DNA from 2 places in the Brevibacillus sp. HB1.4B genome. Region 1 is predicted to be linked to the other one. Evidence: a T-box and tRNA genes for the amino acid it is inferred to sense, from the RefSeq annotation. Region 1 holds a T-box; the other holds one or more tRNA genes.
What was found. The T-box of region 1 lies ahead of tyrS (tyrosine--tRNA ligase). A T-box ahead of a tRNA ligase gene usually reads a tRNA of that ligase, here a tRNA-Tyr.
Positions count from the first base shown of each region.

Region 2: it encodes a tRNA-Tyr, which carries the amino acid that the T-box ahead of tyrS (tyrosine--tRNA ligase) is inferred to sense. The anticodon was not compared.

Region 1 covers NZ_JABSUT010000001.1:627,196-639,178, forward strand. The annotation lists gene HP398_RS03085 (alcohol dehydrogenase catalytic domain-containing protein) at 1-305, shown strand, start outside; gene HP398_RS03090 (protein adenylyltransferase SelO) at 626-2,101, shown strand; gene HP398_RS03095 (hypothetical protein) at 2,208-3,026, shown strand; gene HP398_RS03100 (AAA family ATPase) at 3,137-4,099, shown strand; gene HP398_RS03105 (RNA ligase family protein) at 4,114-4,752, shown strand; gene HP398_RS03110 (suppressor of fused domain protein) at 4,901-5,962, shown strand; gene HP398_RS03115 (DUF6138 family protein) at 6,001-7,665, shown strand; gene HP398_RS03120 (ATP-binding cassette domain-containing protein) at 7,979-9,478, shown strand; T-box leader at 9,554-9,783, shown strand; gene tyrS (tyrosine--tRNA ligase) at 9,842-11,110, shown strand; gene HP398_RS03130 (MFS transporter) at 11,160-11,983, opposite strand, start outside.
Region 2 covers NZ_JABSUT010000009.1:142,434-154,416, reverse strand. The annotation lists gene HP398_RS21395 (efflux RND transporter permease subunit) at 1-2,560, shown strand, start outside; gene HP398_RS21390 (efflux RND transporter periplasmic adaptor subunit) at 2,589-3,815, shown strand; gene HP398_RS21385 (DinB family protein) at 3,910-4,440, shown strand; gene HP398_RS21380 (cytochrome c biogenesis CcdA family protein) at 4,630-5,340, shown strand; gene HP398_RS21375 (TlpA family protein disulfide reductase) at 5,364-5,897, shown strand; gene HP398_RS21370 (hypothetical protein) at 6,070-6,267, shown strand; gene HP398_RS21365 (YycC family protein) at 6,772-6,942, shown strand; gene HP398_RS21360 (thioredoxin family protein) at 6,970-7,536, shown strand; gene HP398_RS21355 (hypothetical protein) at 7,603-7,920, shown strand; tRNA gene HP398_RS21350 (tRNA-Tyr) at 8,013-8,097, shown strand; tRNA gene HP398_RS21345 (tRNA-Leu) at 8,142-8,223, shown strand; gene edeQ (edeine self-resistance N-acetyltransferase EdeQ) at 8,383-8,820, opposite strand; gene edeP (edeine non-ribosomal peptide synthetase EdeP) at 9,121-11,983, shown strand, end outside.

The DNA.
Region 1 (11,983 bases):
GTGTAAACTCGATTCTCAGCCTCAAAAAGGACGGACGTCACTTGCAAGGGGGGCTTATTACACACGATGGTGGAAATGTTACGATCCCTGTGACTGAAATGGTCAAGAAAGAGATTCGCTTCCTTTCTACCTTTGGCATGCCGGTTCATGGTTACTCCTCTTTGCTCTCTTTTGTGTTGCAAGGAAAACTTTCTCCTAGCAAAATGGTGAATCGCGAGGTTTCTCTTTCTGAAGTGAACGACATTTTTGAAGGAATGACCCAAAATACGCTGACCGGAACATTTGTTGTCACAAAATTCGAATAAGACAAGCTAGTCATTGCGAACATTGGGAAGAGTCTGCTGGTTATCACAGCAGACTCTTTTTAGCAAACGAAATGTTATCTCAAGAATTGATTATTCCAATCTGCCAGTTTGATTTTTATTACGATGGTTCTCATGGCTTTAGTGAGCATCCTATTGTTAACACCGAAGGAAAACGTCGAGGGGAAATCCGGCGTTTTTTTTGTTTTTTCACCTGACCAATGTGCTCCAATCTTGCGTGAAAAGGGTATAATAAACTGGCAAAATGTATCAAGTGTACAGTTACTTCCATTCAAATACACCAATGGATAAAAGGAGATACAATGACGGACAAAAAAGTAACGATTGAACCGGGATGGAACTTCGACAACAGCTATACAACGCTGCCGAAATCATTTTATTCCCGAATGAGCCCACCTCCTGTGCATTTACCGAAGCTCGCCATTCTAAACGAGTCATTGGCAAAGTCGCTCGGGCTGAACGCCGAAGCCCTTCAAAGCGCCGATGCTGTAGCCATGCTCGCGGGAAACGAGGCTCCAGAAGGCGCAATGCCTCTCGCGCAAGCATATGCCGGACATCAATTCGGTCACTTTACCATGCTGGGCGACGGACGGGCCCTTCTGCTTGGAGAGCAGATTACACCTTCCGGAGAGCGATTTGATATCCAACTGAAAGGTTCAGGCAGAACACCTTATTCACGCGGCGGCGATGGTAGAGCGGCCCTTGGCCCGATGCTGCGCGAATACATCATTAGTGAGGCCATGCATGGACTCGGAATTCCTACCACTCGGAGCCTTGCAGTAGTGACAACCGGCGAGTCTATCTATCGCGAAGCCGAGCTGCCTGGTGCCATTTTGACGCGTGTTGCAGCCAGTCATATCAGAGTAGGCACGTTTCAATTCGCGGCAAGATGGTGCTCGATTGAAGATCTCCGCGCGTTAGCAGATTACACCTTGCAAAGACATTTCCCAGAGATCGAAACAGAAGAAAACCGTTATCTCCTCCTACTGAAGGGAGTTATCAAGCGTCAAGCGGAGTTGATTGCCAAGTGGCAACTCGTAGGATTTATTCACGGAGTCATGAACACCGACAACATGGCGATCAGCGGCGAAACCATCGATTACGGTCCTTGCGCTTTCATGGACGCGTATGATCCCGCAACGGTATTTAGCTCCATTGACGTTCAAGGTCGCTATGCTTACGGAAATCAGCCGTACATTGCTGTGTGGAATCTCTCTCGTTTTGCGGAAACCTTATTGCCGTTGCTGCATGAAAATGAAGCGCAGGCTGTGAAAATGGCTGAAGATGCCCTTGGCGAATTTAGCAAGCTGTATCACAGCAATTGGCTCAGAGGAATGCGGGCAAAGCTTGGACTGTTTAACGAAGAGGAGCAAGACGAAGCGTTGATCGAAGGTCTGCTCAACATGATGAAGGAGCACGGTGCAGACTATACGAATACATTCCGTGCGCTCACGATCAATCAACCAGAAGGTACCGTGCTGTTTGGCACGAGCGAATTCACGGAATGGCATGAGCAGTGGAAAGCACGACTAACAAGACAGCCAGAAGACATCGAAGCGGTACAACAGGTAATGAAAAACAGCAATCCGGCAGTCATCCCTCGAAACCATCGTGTAGAAGAAGCGTTGGAAGCAGCATGGAAAGAGGGCGACAACACTGTGATGGAACGGCTTTTGGCAGTCCTTTCTGATCCATATGCGTACACGCCTGAACAGGTAGCATACACGACTTTACCAGCGGAATCGGCACGTCCTTACCAAACGTTTTGCGGTACGTGATAGCAAGCAATCAGAGTCCAACGATCTTTCACACGTTGGACTCTTTTTTCATACATCCGATCCGCGTTAAAATATGGAAAGCAAAGAAAAAAGGAGCAATCGTTTTATGGATAAAAAAGCAAAGCAAATCTTGGTGAAAACATTTTGGAGCAGCAACGGATGGAAGAGTCGCCCATTCGATTTTTCGGGAGCAGATTTTGAATACGCCAAAAGCAAAGGCCTCATGTTTGACCCGCTGACGATCAGTCATGAGGAGTGCATAGAGAAAATCATTGCTCAGCATGAAAAAGTGACGAAAGAACAAGTCGCCGCAGCATTTTTACACAGCCTCTCGACGCGAAAGGTGTACCTGCGCAGCGCCTTGTCTAGTTGGGCTTTGACTCAGTCTTTGACAGCCCATACATTCGAAAGTAACGTCGGCAAGTATATAAATCCAGAAAACGGTACCTATTTCGCCATGTACGGAGACTGCCATCTTTGCGACCGCTATCATATTGCAAGTCGAGAGCAGTATACGAATGAAGACATGAATGTCCTGAATTTCGAAAGAATCAAATGGGGAGGCATCCGCCTGAATTATCTACCGTACCTCATGCTTGATCTGGAGCTGTTAAGCAAGGAAGAAAATCTTACGGTACAGGAAGAAGATGTAGCCATCCTCCGTCAGGTGTTAGCCATCATCGCCAGCAGTGAGCCAACCGATGCCGCCCGTCAACTGGAGAAGCGCCTTACTGGAGCCTTTCCGTCTAGCAAGAATGAACGGGATGTCTTCATGGAAATTCTTGCATCCGCTGGAATTTTGGCTCCAAGCAAGGACAGACCAGGACGTGGCGGGAAGAACGACTTTTTCGCTGTCGTGAATTGGCGCGGTGAAGATAGCTATTCCGAGCAAGCTGTCCAGAACTTCTTTGGTCCGTGGCTGTAAAGAACGGAAAATCTAGGAACAAAGAAGGGTGCCATCTATACGCGAAGTGTGTATAATATTGGAAAAGTAAGTCGAAAAGTTAGTTTCTATTGAAAGGAGGTGAGATATAAGTGAAAAAGAAATTAATCGTCCTGTCAGGCATTGCGGGCAGTGGCAAAAGCAAGTGGGCACAAGAAATTGCCAAAAAGGAACGGGCAACCATCGTGTCTACGGATGAAATTCGCCAAAACTTATTCGGTGATGAGCGAAAGCAAAAAAGGTCAGCGCAAGTATTTTTTGAGGTTTATTCGAAAATCGCAACGGAGCTGGCGACTGGAAAGAATGTCATCTTAGACGCAACCAATATTGACAGAGAGAAAAGAATGAAGGTCCTTGCCAAATTTCCCGATGTCCAAAAGGTATGCTATTACTTCGATGTTCCCTATTCTGTTTGCCTAGAACGCAATCGATCCCGAAAGAGAACCGTAGACGAATACATCTTGGCGAAGATGCGGAAGAACTTCCATTTTCCTATTAAGAATGAAGGTTGGGATCACATTCATCTCTTGCACGAACCAGCTCCTTATGCCATTGGAAAAGAAGAGTTTGTTCAATTGCTTCAAAATGAACCTTCCTATGAAGAGCTGTTTGCCAAGTTGAATGCGATTCCGATCTTCCAAGAGATGTATCAGTTTAATCAGGAAAACCCTTATCATCAGTACCCTTTGTGCAAGCATACCTATCATGTTTTCGATTATGTAAACGCCTTTTACACGGAAGAAGATAAATTTCTCATGCAAGTGGTCGCCTTGTTTCACGATACAGGAAAACCATTTTGCAAAACCTACAAGCCGATGAAAGGCCATTACTCCTACTACGGACATGAGCATGTTTCTGCGCAAATTGCTTGCCATTTTTTAAAAGAATTAGGATTCGAAGATGATTTTATCTTCGAAGTCGTCAACCTGATTCAAATGCACATGAAGATTAACTACGGAACGCAGCAAGATATTTCCGAGATTTATCATTTGTTGGGCGATGAGTACCTATGGAAGCTGTACTTCTTTAAGGAAGGTGATGCTTATGCGAAATAAGGAGGTGAATAACGATGTTGAAAAAATACCCGAGAACCTTTCATTTACCCTGGTCAAGAAGTAGAACCGACGATGATAAAATTTTGCGAACGGTTCATCATTTCGAGGGAAAAGAAGTAGTCGTGACAGAGAAGTTGGATGGCGAAAATACCACTCTTTACCGAAATCATATCCACGCAAGGTCAATGGATAGCAAAGACCACGCATCTAGACATTGGGTAAAGATGCTGCACGGGACGATTTCGTTTCATATCCCGGAAGGCTGGAGAATTTGCGGAGAAAATGTATTTGCGCTGCACTCCATCTATTACGAACACCTAACGAGCTATTTCTACGTTTTCTCTATCTGGAATGAAAACAATGAATGCTTGTCTTGGGACGAAACGGTAGAATGGGCCGAACTACTTGGCTTAGAAACAGCGCCTGTCTTATATAGAGGGATTTGGAAGGAAGAGACCATAAAAAGTTGCTACACCAAACAATCTGTCTACGGCGGGGAACAAGAGGGCTACGTGGTACGAGTAACGGAGAGGTTTCCATACGAAGATTTTAAACAATCTGCCGCCAAGTTTGTGCGTAAAAATCATGTGCAAACCGACCAGCACTGGTTATCGAAGCCAGTTGTTCCGAATGGGATAACACAAACCAGTTAAAGACTTTTGATATAGAAGGGAATGAGAACAATGTAATTTGCTAAGTGGTATTGACCGTCTAATAGAGTATCCAAATTCCATTTTGGCTATTGTTAAGACAGTCATTCCATAGGAGGCGAGAGAGATGAACGAAGAAATGAACGAAGAAGTGAATGAAGAAATGATGTCAGCGGGCTGGGATGCCATTGATCAGGAGATGAGAAAGATTTATGGAGAGCAGGAGCCTAAGCATTACGGGACGCTCATCTCGTATGCGCTGGGTGGTCAGGATCCATTGGATGGAATAAGTGCCTACAAAGCGGACGAGCCTTACCCGCATTGGCATTTTGTCACGTATGGTTTTACTGAGTTATATGAAAAGGAATCCGAGAATGAAGAGGAAAGCGGCTTTGGCTTTGAATTGACGTTTCGATTGGCACGAAAGGACGACGAGGAAGAGCCGCCTGCTTGGGCGCTGAACCTGCTTCAAAACATGGCGCGTTACGTATTCAACACCGGCAATGTTTTTCAAGCTGGTGATCATTTGGATGCAAACGGTCCGATATGCCTGGGTGCCGATACCCAACTGACTGCGCTCGCTTTTGTCATGGACCCACAGCTTCCCGAAATCGATACGCCGCATGGTCGGGTGCAATTCTTGCAAATGGTCGGAATCACAGGTGATGAACTCGATGCGATGATGGCTTGGAATACACGTGGCGTACTCCAATCTGGCTTGCCGTACATGCCTTCCTACATAACCGATCTCGAGCGAGATTCTCTCCTTCGCAACTCTACAGTTTCGGATGCTGTTCAAAAAGGAATGGAACAAGAAGGCTCCAACACTGCTTTTTTGTATGTCAGCCAGCTAGGATGGGAGTCAGGTAAAAAAGGCTTTTTGAAAAAAACACCTTCGACCTTAAAGCTGGGAGCGAAGCAAGCGGAAGTCATCGGAAAGATTCTCCGCGGACGTATGCGAAAAGGGGAAAGCCTGAGCCTGCTGGGACCTGATGTCCGGGTTGTATTTGAGGCAGGAGAAAAGCCTGAATGTATTCCAGAAGAGGACGTCATTCGATTTGTCCTCGATGATGCGACAACGATTGCGCTTACCAAGCAGTTGCTTCCAAAGGAAAGCAGCTTTGAGATGCCTTCCCTGAAAGGAATTGCCATAAACATTGTGAAAACCAATATTACCGATAGCGAGGGCAATGTCGTCAAGGTCATCGGTTAAGACCGTAGCGCTGTTTTGGCGAGGAGGAGAGTCAGTCAATGAATCAGGCAGCAGAAGCATTTCTAAACGAAGTATGGACTTCCATCCAAGAAATTTACAAAAAAGAGAACCAGCGGATCAACGAGATCAAAGACTGGAGTCGACTGCAGGTCGGGATCAAAGACTACCTGAGAGTGGCATGGAGAAAAGGAAAACTCAATTGGGCCAATGGCAAAATCCACGTGGATGTCCATGAACCTTACAGTTGGAGTGACGACTCGTACAAATACGACGCGGGTCCTTACATGGAGGAGCTTACAGAGGAAATTCTCATGCAAGAATTTTTGCCCGCACTGTGTGAACGCATGGAATCCCTTTTTCATTCCACCGACTATGCTTCTCACTTTTTTAATTACCGCTTCGAGCTCGTCTTCGAATTCGAGTGGGAACAATCGATGCAATGCCATACTCACCATTTCGTAAACGAACAAAAACGCGAGAGTCTAAAACAAGCATTGGATCAATTTATTGAGACAAAAATTAAGCAGGAGCTTCCCGTACGTCCGAATGAAAAAGATGATTTTTTCTTTGCTCATTGTCTCGTCAATCCCGATTTGATGGAACAAAAGCAGGAAGTTATCGAACCGCTCATCCAGCGTCTTAGCGAAAAGCTGCGCTCCAATAAAGAGCGCAGTGATTCATGGACATACTACTTTACTTTGGCTTTAAAAGGCTGGGCGGATGAGCGTTTTTTAGTCAAATTTTTCGATCGTACCGGGCATTATGGACTGGATTGGGCTTTGAAACCTGAGCAGGAGCGTCAAGAACCAGAAATGGAGGAGCTGGACTTTTTCCTGTACATCGCTCTCGCAATTGGTAACAAGGAACCAGACACCCGCAAGAAGTTTCTGGACCTCGCTGTTCAGCTCGGTTCCAAGCAGGCTACGGACTATGTAAAACGGGGCAGCGGTCGCTTTGAAAACGAGTATAAAGGCACTCTGATTCAAGCAAGCGCCAATGACGTTTTGCAAGCGATCGACATCCGTATCGTATCTGAGGAAGAAGCCGCCTACGGAGAAGCACTAGATTTTATCAACGGTCTTTTGCGTGAAGGTTTTCCCAAAGGGTACAAGCTCAAGCTGAAGAGCAGCGAAAAGCACTACCTACCAGTAAAAAAGCTGGCGAAGTCAGGTCTCCACCAGTTTTTTGCGAATGCGTCCCGTTATCCTGTCTTATACCCGAAAATCGCAGAATATGCTGAGCTTGCGATGGAAGAGTTTGCGTGGTACGGGGATGTAGAGCCTAGTGAGAAATCCGTCATGCCTGGCACCTATGCGGTATTGGCTCTCGGCTTGTCTAGCAACGATTATTTTCCACTCTTTCGTCGCTATATGGAGCTGGTCGACACGGAGCATCAGTCTGCTCAGGACGATTTTGCTATTGCGTTTATCGAGGCGCATGGTGTAACCGTAGAGAATATGCCAGTACTCGTCTCTCTGGTGCTTGGCAGTAGCGACTCGGCGAAGCCTTTGAAAAATATCACCATCGATCGTGCAGAACTGGTGGACGCACTCATAGGGGAGCTTGCAGCGATGGAAGATTACCTGCGGGAAACCGTTATTTATCGCCTTTTCGGCGGGAATAAGAAGCTCGCACAGGCGGTAAAGAAGGAATCTTCCCCGATCAAAGACAAGCTTGTACAACTGCTAGCCTTGGTCGAATAGCTTCATTGACAATATTTAGAAGGCCATGCTATATTGAATTCAACTACATGGAACGGAGGGTGAATCATTTGCGCAATTGTTTATTTATTGGAAAAGCCAATCCTATAATAAATAAACAAGAAGCCAATTTCACCCGCAAATTTATATCTTGAATTCCTGTATGGTTTATTTTCCATATAGCGTTTTCTAGAACGAGAGCAAGATGCTTCTGTTTATTGGACAGAAGCATCTTTTTTTGTTGTCAAAAAAGGGGGTGATACAGATGAACAAAGAGTAAAGGACGAGAAATGGAAAAACGAAATGGGGAATCCAAATGGTTGAACTGCACAATATCACGATTACCACCAAAAAAGACGGCAGGCCTCTCATTCAAAATTTGCATCTGACCCTGCAAAACGGCGACAAGATTGCCATCATCGGGGAAGAGGGAAATGGAAAAAGCAGCTTATTAAAATTGATTTACGCGGAACAAATGATTGCCGAGTATTGCACATTTGAAGGGAAAGTGTTGAGAAACGAATGTTCCATGGGTTTTCTTTCACAGGAGCTATCGGACGAAGAAAAACAAATGACCATTGCCGACTTCTTTGCCGAAAATCAATGGACCAAAGAACTGGTAAGAGCGATGGATGATCTCGGCATTCATGCATTGGATTCAGATAAAAGGATGGGTGTTCTGTCCGGTGGTGAGCGTTTCAAATACCGCTTTTTAAGTCTGTTGGCACAGAAGCCTGATGTTCTATTACTGGACGAACCCACGAATGATTTGGATATTCAAACAATGGAATGGCTAGAAGAATTTATCCAACAGACGGCTATTCCTGTCATATACGTATCGCATGACGAAACATTTATTGCGAATACAGCAAACGGTATCCTTCATATGGAACTGACGAAGCGCAAACAAGTACCCAAATATACGTTTTCAAGAGAACCATATGAGAATTACCTCGCGAATCGTGAGAGCCACCTGAACAAACAAGAGCAGATAGCCAGAAAGCAAGCTTCTGATCATCGAAAGCAAATGGAGAAATGGCATGACGTTTGGAATAAGGCAGAACATCAACATCGGAACGTATCCCGCTCGGACCCGCGACTGCAAAAGAAGATCAAGTCTCTGAAAAATCAAAGAGAGCGTATGGAGAAAGCATCGGAAACGTTTCTAGAGGCACCAAGTGTAGAAGAAGCAAGCGAATTCCGATTTGATTCTGCGGTACATGTGCCTGGTAGTAAACAAATCCTCGAGTTTTCATTGGAAGTACTGCAAATAGCGAACAAACAGCTATCGAAACAGATTCATTTATCGATCAAGGGACCAGAAAAAGTCGCGATTATTGGGGAAAATGGAATCGGAAAAACGACGTTGTTGAAAAAGATCATGGATGAGCTAGTCCAGCACTCGTCATTAAAGATCGGTTACATGCCCCAAAACTATGAAGACCGACTGGATTCAACGAAAACACCGATTGAATTCTTGGAAAGAACCGGGAATAAAGATGCGATTACCAAAGCGTATACGCATTTAGGCAGTATGAATTTTACAAAAGAGGAGATGCATCAACCCATTAAAAACTTATCTGGGGGACAGAAAGCGAAATTGCTTCTGGTAAAAATGATTTTGGATCAGTGTGAAATATTGATACTGGATGAACCGACCAGAAACTTTAGTCCTTTGACGACTCCTGTTCTGTGTCGCTCCTTAATGGCTTTTGACGGTGTGATTATCAGTATTTCGCATGATCGACGGTATTTACATGAAGTCGCAACAACTGTTTATGAGCTAACTGCCGAAGGTCTCATGAAAATAAAATAAAGGATAATGGCGGAATCATTGCTACATGGTTGACATTGCTATTTGAATTCAATATACTGACTTTAATTTCATATGAAACATACGTTGAAAGAGCCCAGTAGCAGCTTATTCCCTGTTCTAGAAAGCCGGGGGTTGATGGAACCCGGTACACAATAAGCGAGCGAATTACACTCTGGAGTATCTCGGGTAATGCCGAGCGGAATCGCGAACGATAACTCGCTACGAGTGGCATGAATGGCCTGCGTTAACGCATGGGTCCATTGGTGCAAGATGGGTGGTAACACGGTTATTCAATCGTCCCTATGTCTACAATAGACAAGGGGCGATTTTTTGTTTTTTTACCATAGGAGATTGAAGGAGTGTATGGCAGTGAATATTATCGACGAACTCGAATGGCGCGATGCCATCAATCAGCAAACAGATGCAGAAGGACTGCGAGAATTAACGAATGAAAAAGCAGTCTCGTTATATTGTGGTGTAGATCCAACAGGTGACAGTATGCATATCGGTCACTTGATTCCTTTCATGGTACTGAAACGCTTCCAGCTGGCTGGTCATCGTCCAGTTATTTTGATCGGTGGTGCAACAGGTACGATTGGCGATCCGAGCGGCCGTCAATCCGAGCGCTCTTTGCAAACACTGGAACAAATTCAGGAAAACGTCGACAAACTCACCGCACAGATGAAAAAGCTGTTCATTACAGAAGGCGACAACCAAATCCGTTTGGTGAACAACTACGACTGGACGCATAAGATCAATGTCATTGAATTTTTGCGGGATTACGGAAAAAACTTCAGCATCAATACGATGCTTGCCAAGGATGTTGTATCGAGCAGACTGGAAAGCGGCATTTCGTTTACGGAGTTTTCCTATCAAATTCTGCAATCGCTGGATTACCTGCATCTGTACAATCATGAAGATGTTCAGTTGCAAATCGGCGGTTCCGACCAATGGGGCAACATTACTAGCGGTCTTGATCTGATTCGCAAAAAAGAAGGATCAGAAGCAAAAGCATTCGGTCTCACCATTCCTCTGATGCTGAAGGCAGATGGTACGAAATTCGGGAAGACAGCAGGGGGAGCCATCTGGCTTGATCCAAACAAAACAACACCATTCGAATTCTACCAATTCTGGGCAAATACCGATGACCGCGATGTTGTGAAATACTTGAAATACTTCACGTTCCTTTCTAAAGAGGAAATTGACGAGTTGGCTGAAAAAGTACAGACCGAGCCACACAAACGCGAGGCGCAAAAAGCGCTGGCGGAGGAAATGACGAGATTTGTACACGGTGAGGAATTGCTGGAGCAGGCGAAGCGTATTACAGCAGCTTTGTTTACTGGTGATATTAAATCGCTATCGGCAGATGAGATCGAGCAAGGTTTCAAAGAAATGCCGACGTACGAATCTACGCTCGAAACGAAGAACATCGTTGACTGGCTTGTTGAGATCGGCATTGAGCCATCCAAGCGTCAAGCACGTGAGGATATTACAAAAGGCGCTATTTCGATGAATGGCGAGCGGGTTTCCGATCTGGAACTGGAAGTAACGCCAAGTCTCGCTATCGGCGGTCGCTTCATCATTATCCGCAAAGGCAAGAAAAACTACAGCTTGGTAAAATTGTCTCAATAGATGAAGGAATAAGAAGCTTCCCTGGAAACCTGAAGGGAAGCTTCTTCTTTTAATTGCATGATTTTCGTGTTTGACAGTCCTCCAACGTATGATTGTGGAAGGACACCGCTTTGCGATCTAAACTATAGCTGATAAAAGTCAGCAACGATGCTGCGATCGCGACAATCGCACCAACCCAGGAAACATCAATGAGTTCCCGGTTTGTCGTAATAAATCCACCCAAAGCTGATCCGAGGGCGATCCCAACATTGACTGATACAGGAGTTAATGAGGAAGCCAAATCTCTGGCAGCCGGGAAATGTTTATCGGCCAAATCAATAAAATACAATTGCATCGTGGAATTCATGATATAAACGACCAAGGCCATAAACGATAAGCTGATGAATCCACCTAGAAGGGTATGGGACGAAACATAAAGAGATGCGAGAATAGCGGCTTGCATCAGATACACATACCGAAGCTTTCCAATCCCGTTGTGAGCTGCCAGTTTTCCACCAATCAACGTGCTAAAGATCGAAATTACCCCGTACAGTAAAAATACGAGACTAATCGATTGGTTCGGTACGAAGAGCACTTCTTGCAGCAAAGGAGTTAAATACGTATATACCGTATAGGTTGCTGCGATACTTAATGCCGGGATAAAAAAAGCGATGATGATACGTGTATGGGTCAGTAACCCGATTTGTTTTTGCAAGGAACTGCTCGATCCCTTCAATCCTTTTGGGATGGTCACTGCACTGGCAAGGAGAGAAATGACGCCTAGTAGCGCCGCAAACCAAAAGGCCATTTGCCAACCTCCCCATTGCCCAATAAAAGTACCAAGTGGCACCCCAATAACGCTGGCGATCGTGAAGCCCGAAAAAATGATCGAAA
Region 2 (11,983 bases), on a different contig from region 1:
GGCGTACGGACTGTCACTTGACCAAGTTCAGCAAGCCCTCCAAACCAGCAACATGTCAGGTTCCGGTGGAGCGGTACGCGAGGGTGACGCCAAGCTCAACATCCGTGTACAAGGTGAGTTTGCTGATGTCGAACAAATCGCGCTGACACCAATCTCTGTCGGTGGAAACTCCATCAGGCTCAGCGATATTGCCGAAGTAAAAGACACGCATCAAGATGTAACGCAAATGAGTTACGTAAATGGAACACCTAGCTTGGGGATTAAAGTGACAAAAGCTTCAGGCGGAAATACCATTGAGGTAGCAGATGACGTAAAAGCTGAGCTGGAGAAAATCAAAAGCGAGCTGCCAGAAGGCGTAGAAATCATTACGACTCTGGATACATCCATCTACATTAAGGATTCCGTTTACACCACCGCTGAACATGCCCTGTTGGGTGGCGGTATCGGTATGATCTTGCTGTTCTTCTTCTTGGGCAGCTTGCGATCCATGGTCATTGCGGTCATCGTTCTTCCAGTATCGATCGTTGCTACGTTCTTGCTGATGTACATGACTGGACAGACGATCAACCTGATTTCCCTCTCCGGTTTGACATTGGGATTAGGATCATTGATTGACTTTGCAGTTGTTATGCTCGAGAATGTTTTCCGCCATCGAGAACAGGGAAAAGGCATGATGGAAGCCGCCTTGGATGGTTCCAAAGAAGTAGGAACGGCAGTTATGGCTTCGGCTTTGGCGCAAATTTGCGTATTCTTGCCGATTGCCCTCACAGAAGGTATTGCCTCTGAGTTGTTTGGACCACTTGCATTGACGGTTGTTTACTCACATATTGCGGCGCTTGTATTCTCTATTTTGCTCGTGCCGATGCTGAGTTCGAGAATTTTGAACAAAATTCCGTCGCATACACATCATGAGAACTATCGTGGAATCAATCCTGTTACGTGGTTTAACATTGGATTTAGCAAAGTAGAAAAAGGCTACCAAAGATTGTTAAAATGGTCATTGGGCCATCGTAAAACGGTCATGATTTCTTCGGTGGTTATGATGGTGGGCTCTCTCGCATTAACTCCATTGATCGGGGCAGAGTTTATCCCGGCCATGGACCAAGGTCAAGTAAATGTCTCCATCAAAATGCCAAATGGTACCGTTCTGGCTGAAACTGAAAAAGTTACCCGACAAGTAGAAGAAATTGTCAACACGGTTCCGGAGAAGAAAATTGTTGCGACTTCGGTTGGTAGCAATGCATCACCGATAGCGAGCACCTTGTCATCCAATCAGGGAACGATCAGCCTGATGCTGGTAGATCTCGACCAGCGCACACGTTCCTCCAATGAAGTTGTAATGGATCTCCAGGAAAAGCTGAAAGATATTGCTGGACCTGAAATCAAGGTAAGCGCACCATCTGGTATGACTACAGGTTCCCCAATCCAACTAAAGGTTAGCGGGGATGATCTGGCCGTATTGAAAGACATTAGTGGTATCATTAAAGGTGAAATTGAGAAGGTAGCTGGTACGAGTAACGTAACAACCAGCTTGGAAGAATCAAGACAAGAGCTGGAAGTGAAGATCGATGCTGGGAAAGCGAGCTTGTACGGCTTGACGACTGGACAAATTCTCTCCAGTGTTCGCACTTCCTTCCAAGGTCAAACGGTAACGTATTATCGTACAGGTGATGACGAGATTGACGTCAACCTCAAGCTGCCGAAAGAGTTTCAGGAAGATATAAACTTCTTGAACAATATGCGTATTTCCGCTCCAGGTGGAGCACAGATCGCGCTGACCTCAGTTGCGACTATCAGTAAAGTAGACGTGCCGGTTTCGATTAACCGTGCCAACTCCAGCCGTGAAGTTCAAGTAACGAGTGATTTGGCAGGGCGTGACCTGAGCTCTGTCACACGGGAAGTGCAAGAGAAAATCTCGAAACTGAATCTCCCAGACGGCTACACAGTCGATTTTGGCGGGCAAAGTGAAGAAATGATGGAATCATTCACTAGCCTTGCTCTCGCGATTGTACTGTCAGTTGTGCTTCTCTATATGGTAATGGCAGCGCAGTTTGAATCGCTCTACACCCCATTTATCATCATGTTCTCCGTGCCACCGACCGTTACAGGCGTTCTGCTTGGACTATTGGCGACAGGCACAACGATCAGCGTTGGGGTTTTGATCGGGTACATTTTGTTGATCGGTCTGGTCGTGAACAACGCGATTGTATTGATCGACTACGTGAACCAATTGCGTGCAAAAGGCATGGAGCTGTATGATGCGATCCTGCATGCTGGACCGATTCGTCTTCGTCCGATTTTGATGACGACACTCACCACCATTCTGGCGATTGGACCGCTCGCATTCTCTGGCGGTGCCGGATCTGAGACGAATGCACCAATGGCCGTGACGGTTATTTTCGGTCTCGGATTCTCTACACTGATTACACTGGTTCTGGTTCCTGTCGTTGCTTCCTGGTTTGATGATTTAGGGAAAAAGAGACGCTTGAAGAAAAAGTTGAAACTCGAAAAGAAACTTGCTAAGAAACAAAAGACAATCAATCCCGCTTTGGAATCGTAAGACGTTTGTGGGAAGAGGAGGGACATACATGAAACTAAATAAAAAACCCGTCATTTTGGCACTACTGGCCATCTCGCTAGTGGCAGGGTGCTCCAGCCCGCAAGCGGAAACGCCGCCTACGGAAACAGTGGAAGCGTCAACCCCTGTACAGATTGAAACTGTTGCAACGGGAACGGTGGTATCCGATTCTGGTCTCACGGCAAAGCTGGCACCGAGTGAGGAAGTGCAAGTCTCCCCGAAAATGGGTGGGAAAATTTCTTCCCTGCCAGTGAAACTGGGCCAATACGTGACAAAAGGTCAAGTATTGTTCAAGCTCGATGAAAAAGATCTGGTGAACAGTGTCAAACAAGCAGAAGCAGCCTACAACGTATCAAAAGCGAGCTTAAACCAAGCAGGCAGCAGCTCTGATCAAGGCTTGGTTCAAGCGAAAAATAGCCTGAAGCAGGCAGAAACCGCACTTCAGGATGCGAAAGTAAACCAGCAGCGGATGCAACAGCTCTTTTCACAAGGAGCGATTTCCGCTCAGCAGATGGAGCAGGCAAATTCTCAACTGACAACGGCACAGACCTCTTATGATAACGCGCAGCAGGGAGTGCAATCTGCGGGACAAAAAACAAGTGTGCAAGTTTCCGAAGCCTCTGTACAGCAAGCGCAAGTAAGTCTGCAAAATGCTCGTGAGCAATTAGCGAATGCGACTGTGACGTCTCCGATCAATGGATATATTTCCAGCGTAAGCGGCGCAGTTGGTCAAATGGCAGGTCAGCAGCCGGTTGTAGTTGTCGTTAACACGAATCCACTTCTGGTAAAAGCGAATCTGTCAGAAGCAGACATCACAAAAATAAAAGTAGGAACTACCGTAAAAGTAAACGTACAATCGACAGGAAAAACGATTGATGCCAAAGTAACGGCGATGAGTCCTGTAATGGATACGCAACTCAAGGCATATCCAGTGGAGATTACGATTCCAAACCCATCCAATGAGCTGAAGTCCGATATGGTAGTGAATGTAACCTTCCCAACGGTTGGGGAAAGTGGAGCAAAATCGATCGTGGTAACGCGCGGTGCGGTCTTTGATCGCGATGGTAAACAGTATGTATTTAAGCTGGAAGGTGACATTGCAAAACAAGTCGAGGTCACTACAGGGAAATCCTCTAGTGATACGATCGAAATTTTGAAAGGCTTGTCTGCCGGCGATAAGATCGTGGTAAAAGGGCAAACACTGCTTCAAGATGGCGGCAAAGTCACTATTCAGTAAAAAAGAATAGCAGAGAAGGGGCGGAGTACATCCGCCTCTTTTTTGTGTACAATGGAAGTATTCGTCTCACTATTCCAAAAGGGGGTGTATTCCTTTGTGCTTCCGCAAACCACAGTCTGGTGATTATCCTGCGCAGTTTGAAACCTATATCAAAATCGCACCTGAAGGGAATCTGAATGAGTTGCTTTGCGCTCAGGAGGAAGAAATACTTGCATGCTTTCGATCTTGCGGGGAGGAACAGAGCATGTTCCGTTATCAGGAAGATAAATGGAGTGGAAAGGAAGTTCTCGGCCATATTATGGATACAGAGCGAATCATGGGCTATCGCTTGCTGTGTGCTTCCCGCGGAGATAAGACACCCTTGCCTAGGCATCAGGACATGTACGTCAGTCGTACGAATTTTGACCGTCGACCGCTTGTTGATCTTCTCGAGGAGTATCGGACTGTGCGCTCTTCTACTCGAGCACTGGTAAAAGGGCTTACAGAAGAAGAGTTGAGTCGTTCGGGCGTGATTATTCAGGACAAGACAACTGCAACTGCACTCGTCTATTTTATCCTTGGGCATGCTGCTCATCATCTACATGTCTTCCGAGAAAGATACATGTCACATTTGTCACAAATCTGATCTATTTTCTAAAGTGGACTAGATCTATCCATCCAATTGTTACGTTTTGTGCTGAGTTTTAAGACATAATGAATATTATGTAAAGTAAATTGTCACGGTTTTAAGACAAAGTGTCATTGCTACTTTTGAAGGGGGAAAAGATTCGATACAATGAGAAGATAGTGGATAAAATACCCACCGGAGGTACATATGACTGGCGATATTACTGTGTTTTTGGCTTTTGCAGCAGGTTTTCTCTCTTTTATTTCCCCTTGCTGCCTGCCGCTTTATCCTTCCTTTTTGTCTTACATAACTGGGGTTACGGTTGATGAAGTGAAGAAAGGGAGAGCTGTTTTTCGCAAGCAAGCCTTCTTGCATACCTTTTTCTTCATAGTCGGGTTTTCGATCATTTTCGTTGCGCTCGGGCTGTCTACATCTTGGATCGGAAGCTTGTTCACTGACCAACAGGACTTGATTCGTCAACTGGGCGGTATTTTGCTTGCTATCATTGGTTTGGTTATGCTTGGCGTGTTTAAAATGGATTGGATGATGCGTTCTTTTAAAATCGATTTAAAATCGAGGCCATTGGGGTATACTGGGTCCATACTGGTGGGAATGACGTATGCAGCTGGATGGACACCTTGTGTGGGACCTATTCTTTCTGGCATTATCGTCATGGGTGTTTCCAATCCTGCAAGCGCCTTGGCCTACACATTGGCGTATACGCTCGGATTCGCCATTCCATTTTTTGTCATGACGTTCTTCATCAGTAAGGTGAACGCGATTGTGAAGTATTCCGACATGTTTATGAAAATCGGAGGAGCCATTATGATTTTGTTTGGTATTCTTCTGTATACAGATAAACTGACGGATATTACACGCGTTCTTATTCAAATGTACGGAGGCTTTACGGGATTCTAACTCAGTAGGGCAGAGGTGACAAAATGAAAAAGCTGTTGCTCGCGGTGCTCGTATTATTGGGGGTCGGACTTGCTGTTTGGGAAAAGCCTCAAGAAACGGCCGCAATCGTAGCAGAGGTTCAAAAACCGGAAGTTGGCTTTGCGGCTCCTCATTTTACACTGACAGGACTAGACCAGCAGACGTACAAGGTAGAAGGAAAAAGGGCAAAACCAGTAGTCTTGAACTTTTGGGCTTCCTGGTGTGGACCATGCAAGCTGGAGGCGCCAGATTTACAAAAAGTCTACGAAAAATATGGTGGACAGGTTGATCTCTATGGCGTGAACGTCACGAGCAATGACAGCCCGGAAACAGCTATGGCCTTTGTCACTACCTACAAGCTGACATTTCCGATACCAATGGACGTAGCTGGTACTGTGTCGAACCGTTACAAGGTGATGGCATTTCCAACTACTTACTTGATTGACACAGATGGAATTGTACGAAAGAAGATAATCGGAATGGTTGATGCTCCTACACTGGAGCTAGAACTGCGCCAGTTGCTAAGTCCAAAGCCATAGGGAAGGCTCATAAGTCGCTTGGAGAGAATTCTCCGGCGACTTTTTCTATTTGTAGACACGTATGACAAGGCCCATTTTGCAAGTGAATATCTTGATTTTGTATGTTTGCCTAAAGAGCGGGGTTGTTCTCCTTCATAGACTGGAGTGATCTAGGGCAAAGGGAGGAAAACGGATGGCCAAGGGCAAAAAGATCAAAAAGAAGAATTCGCGACAGCACCCCAATCAAGTACAGTTGAAAATCGTAACGTCCCATACATGTCAAGTATGCAAGCAGCAATGTGCACGAGGGTTGGCATATCTGGAACAGATGTCCCAGCCCGGCGCGATCGGCTTAGGTGTACCATGCATCCTCACTAAGCAAAAGCCATAGCTCGTCCTTTTCCATGTGCGGAATATTGGGTTTATGAGAGAGAGTCCCTTCGTGTGGCTCTTTTTTCATTTTTTATGAGGAGTTGAGAGGTGAGTAAATGGGTCAAAAGTGGTTCAGTAGAGCCAACATGTCACAAAGTACTTGATGACGATGTGTAACTGGTGGGGATGACAGCCATGTGACTGATAACCAAGAAAAGATTGGGCTTTCTCTGCCCCCAAAATTCGAGCCAGGAAAAGGCTGGTCTTATTCAAATACGTGATACTGGGGATGCTTATTTGGCAAATAGGCAAGAATGCAGACCAAATAAACGACTTTTTCATCTAGTGGGATTCGTAAACTCCTAATTTCATCTGCTGCCTAGCAAGCTAATGTCATTTTAATCAATGATGTTAGCTTGTTATTTAAAGGCTTCAGAGTACCAGACTTGTATGCTGGCAGGTTTAACGGCTGTGTATTATACTGAAGGGACTGATAAAAGCAAGGGAAAGGGGCAAAAATGACATGCGTCCATTACAAATATCACCAGAGACGGCTGTCAAGCTGTCGGAAGCTCTTCAGGTACCTTTGGAGCGTCTCATGCACATGCCACAGCATATCTTGTTGCAAAAAATGATGGAGCTGGCTAATCAAGAGAAGGAAGCAAACGAAGCAGCAAATAAAAACCAAGAATAGGCGAGCGATACAAAAGGAGGAGAAAAGATGGGGGCAAACGTAGCACATAAATTCCGTACGGGGCTCAAGCCACAGGCGTTTGTGGAAAGCATGACAAAGAATCAGGATACATACCAAAATTGGTCGGATGCATTTTCATGGACGGATGAACAAGACCGTGCGTTTTTTGCTTCGCTCCAGCATCGTGATGACCTCAGATGCTTGATTTTGGCTGCGGACTGGTGTGGCGACGTCGTTCGCAACTTGCCAGTCGTCTTGCATGCTTTGAAAGAAACAGACATGCCCGTGGAAATTATGGTGATGGAAGAACACCTCGATCTCATGGATGAGTTTCTCACGATGGGCGGTCGGGCGATCCCTGTTGTTATTTTTGCGGACACAGGCGGGCATGTTCTGGCAAAATGGGGACCGAGACCGAAGCATGTCCAAGCTGTCATGACGGCGTTTAAACAGCAAAACCCGGATCGAAACGCCCCAGATTATGAAGACAAGATCAAAGTGGCACGTGCCGAAATGCTCGAGCAATATGGAGAAGGTACTGGCTACCAGCAAGTGATTGTCAAAGAACTGAGAGAGCTACTTTCCTCGATCTAATCTATCACATCAATAACAGGGCGGAGTCACGGCTCCGTCCATTTTCATGCAGAAGGGCTGAATAACATGTATTACTACGGGAATGAAACCATTATGTCCTTGGAGCAGGTGCTTCGTTTAAAGGCATCGGAAGTTCGAATTCTGGAGTGGGTACGTACCTACGAGTTTTTAGAAAACAGCTATGGAATAGATGAAGCCGTTCCCTACTTCTTGGAGATAAAATGCGAAGAAGAGCAAGTGAAGATTCGTAAAAACCGCATACTTGACTTCCCGGAATACTCCTGTGAGGAAGAAGCAATATTTCAAGAAGTAGACGAGGCACTGCGCGTCTTCCACGAGTGGGCACAGGAGATTTTGGCGAAAAAAGAGAGTCAATCCAAATAAATATATTGACGTCAAACAAAGTTCATGGTAAATTAATAAATGTCGCTTCTGGTTGAAGAAAGTAAACGCAGAAGAAAGACAGCACATATTGTGGGGAGATAGTGAAGTGGCTAAACACGGCAGACTGTAAATCTGCTCCCTCCGGGTTCGGCGGTTCGAATCCGTCTCTCCCCACCATTGATTTTATATTGATGATGTGCTATTTTTTCATAGTTTCACATGCCGGTGTGGCGGAATGGCAGACGCGCGCGACTCAAAATCGTGAGGGAAACCGTGGGGGTTCAAGTCCCTTCACCGGCACCATATTAAAAACGAATGCACACTAACCATGATGTTTACAGACACATGGAAGGTGTGCTTTTTTCATATACGGAAAACAATTCAAACAGCGGCGAGTCTAAGACTTGATTTTTAGGTCTTAGGTCGCCGCTGTTTCATTTTCGGGGAACGAAAATAGCTGGCTTAAAAGTTCAATTCTGCAATCGTCTCGCCAAACAGAACCATGCCATTTTTTTGAAATCCGAGTGAAGCGTAAAGGTTTTCGGCTGCGACATTGGCTGGAGCATAACCAATGACAATTTTTTGACAATCGTCTTTTGCTTTCAGTATATCAATGACTTGCGAAATCGCAGCACGTCCGTAGCCTTGGCGTTGATAGTTGGCATCAACTAAGAGTCTGTAAATCCAGTAGTTTCCATCGTCAGGGTCAAGCCCATACATGACAAAGCCAACCATCGTGTCCTCATGGTATATGGCCAAAGGGACAAATGTAGTTTGAAACTTTGCTTCGGCTATGGAGTAGAGGTTCGGGGCAACAAACTCACTCTGTTCAGGAGTAGGTTCCAGTTCAATACACTCTTCCCAGTTTTCCAGGGTTACTTCACGAAGTGTCACAGACATCTAATCACATTCATCCTTCCAGGGGGTGTTTTTGCCAATATATTACATTTTATCCTACGTGAAAAGACAGCCAAAATCAATAGCGTGCACAAAATTTTTTCCATTCTATGCAGCGCTAGAAAATGGAAAAAAGAGATGGAATTCATCTAATTTTCAGAAATAACATTTAATGGAAAATTCATTTGACACTATAGAAGAGTCATCGATATAGTTGGGATGGAAGTATTTGTAATCAATTAGATTTTTTGCCATATCCGAATTGTGATTACATCTGCACAATTCCGAAAGGGGGGAAATGCATTGCATCAGGATAAGAAGCAATGGAATGGCGGATATCCTTTAAGTCATCCACAAAAGCGTATCTGGTATACGGAAAAATTACATCCACAGCTTCCTGTCCATACGTTAGGGGGGATGGTGCGGGTTCAAGGAAAAGTGAAACTGGATGTACTTGAAGCGGCCATTCACCTGTTCATTCAAAAGAACGATGCTTTGCGACTCAACTATCAGGAAGAAGAGACAGTCCTTCAGTTTGTTGGGGAGTATGAACCGCAGCCATTGCAGGTATTTGATTTCAGACAAGAACCGAATGCCCCTGATCGGTGCAGACAATTCCTGCAAGCTTTGTTTGCAAAACCATTTTCGATCGGACAGGAGCCTCTATTCTACTTTTGTCTGATTCAACTGAGTGACGAAGAAGCGGGATATTTTGTAAAGTTTCATCATTTGATTGCTGATGGTTGGTCCATCTCCATTATGACAGAACAAATTGCTCACTATTATGACACGTTGTTAGCAGGCGGTACCGTTCATGTAGGAGATGAACACGCGTATCAAGCTTTTGTCGACAGGGAGCATGCCTATTCTCAGTCTGAGAGATTTGAAAAGGACAAGAGATATTGGCGGGACAAGTTTCAGAGCTTGCCTGTGATCACGACATTAGCAAAGGCAACAGATACGACCGAGGGCAAGCGCAAAGTCTATGCATTCAACCGTGAAGATTCGACAAGAATACGCCAATTTGCAGACCAGATGAAATGCTCGCTAAATTCCTTGTTTGTGGCTCTCGTCAGTCTTTACCTTCAGCGTTGTACGAGGCAAGAAGAGATCGTGATTGGTACGCCGCTGTTAAATCGTTCAGGCAAAGTGGAGCGCAAAATATTCGGGATGTTCACCAGCACTATGCCATTTCGTCTGGCAGTTCCGATGGAAATGGATGCCTTCGATTATGTTAAACATGTCAACAGGGAATTGACTTCCTGTTTTTTTCATCAGAAATATCCGTACGATTTGCTGGCTCAAGAATTGGAATTGAAGAAACATGGCTATGACAGCCTGTTTCAGATTTGTGTAAATTATTACAGCACGCAGCTGCCCTTCACCATTGGTGGGTATCCCGTGACGAATGAGGAGTTTTACAACGGTCACCAGTTGTATTCGCTCCAAGTAATTATCAGGGAATGGGCTACAGATGAACGATTGACGCTGGAAATGGATTATAAGATCGCCGAGTACACGGAAAATGATGTTGATCGAATAGCGGATCATCTCGTAAGGCTGCTCAATCAAATGATCGCGAATCCAGAAGTACCACTGTCCAATCTGAACTTCCTTGCTGACGAAGAGTTGGCACTACAGCTCAAAACGTGGAACGATACAGCTGCTTCCTATTCCAGCGAGAAGACGGTTGTCCAGTTGTTTGAAGAGCAAGTTAAACGCTCGCCACAGGGAGTTGCATTGGAGTCAGAGGGGCGCATGCTGACATTCCAGGAACTGCATGATCAAGTAAATCGACTCTCTCAGTCGTTGCGTAACCGAGGAGTTGGCCCTGGCGTTATTGTTGCGCTTCTGGCAGATCATTCGCCAGAGATGATCATCGGGCTGTTGGCCGTGCTAAAAGCAGGCGGGGCTTACCTTCCGATTGACCCTCAACTCCCTTCTCAGCGCATCGAATATCTGCTATCTGATTCTGGAGCGGACCTGTTGCTTCGACACACCTCGCGAACAGAGGTTATTTCGTGGTCCAAAGTAATCCTGGAGCTCAGTGATTCGTCCTTGTATCTAAATGATGGGGCAATCCTGGAATCGGTTAATCAGCCAGAGGATTTGGCCTATGTTATTTATACCTCAGGCTCTACCGGAAATCCGAAGGGAGTCATGGTTTCTCATCGAGGGTTAGTCAACTATATTTCGTGGGCAAAAGACCGTTATCTCTCCTGTCCTGAAGAAGCGTTTGCTTTTTATTCCTCACTGGCATTTGATTTGACGGTTACGTCCATTTTTTGCCCGTTGGTAAAGGGAAATCGGATGGTTATCTATCCGAACTCTGATTCAGAGTTTGTGTTATCGCGCATCTTTAGCGATGGACGCTCCCATGTCGTAAAGCTAACACCTGCCCATCTGTTTTTGCTGCAAGAAATCGCTTTGCCTTCTACTACAGTAAAGAGAGTGATTGTGGGCGGCGAGGACTTGAAGGTGAGTCTGGCTGAGGCGATTCATGCGAAATGGAACGGACAAATCGAAATTCTCAATGAGTATGGCCCTACCGAGACAGTAGTCGGGTGCATGATCTATCAATACGATCCAGAGATCGATGTTGAGGGATCTGTACCGATTGGACATCCGATCAGTAACGTGCAGCTCTACATTTTGGATTCATATGGGAAACCAATCCCGATCGGATCGACAGGAGAGCTTTTCATCTCGGGAGATAGTGTGGCACGGGGGTATCTTAACCGCGAGGAATTGACGCAAGAGCGTTTCCTACCCGATCCGTTTTCGCCAGGAAAAGTGATGTACAAGACGGGCGATCTGGTCCGCTATCGGCCAAATGGAGTCATGGAGTATCTGGGACGGGCTGACTATCAGGTGAAGATTCATGGTTACCGCATTGAATTGGGTGAAATTGAACAGCAGCTACTTGGTCATTCTTCTGTGCGTGAGGCAGTGGTGATCGATCGCATGGATACGTGGGGGCGTAAGTACCTTTGTGCTTATTTGATCACGGAAGCATCTTTCCGGGAAAAAGAGCTCCGCGAAGAGCTAGCAAGTCGATTGCCCGCCTACATGATCCCGTCGCAAATCGTGCAGCTTGAACAGTTTCCGCTGACCTCAAATGGCAAGGTAGATCGAAAACAGCTTCCCGAACCTGTCATGGAGCGAA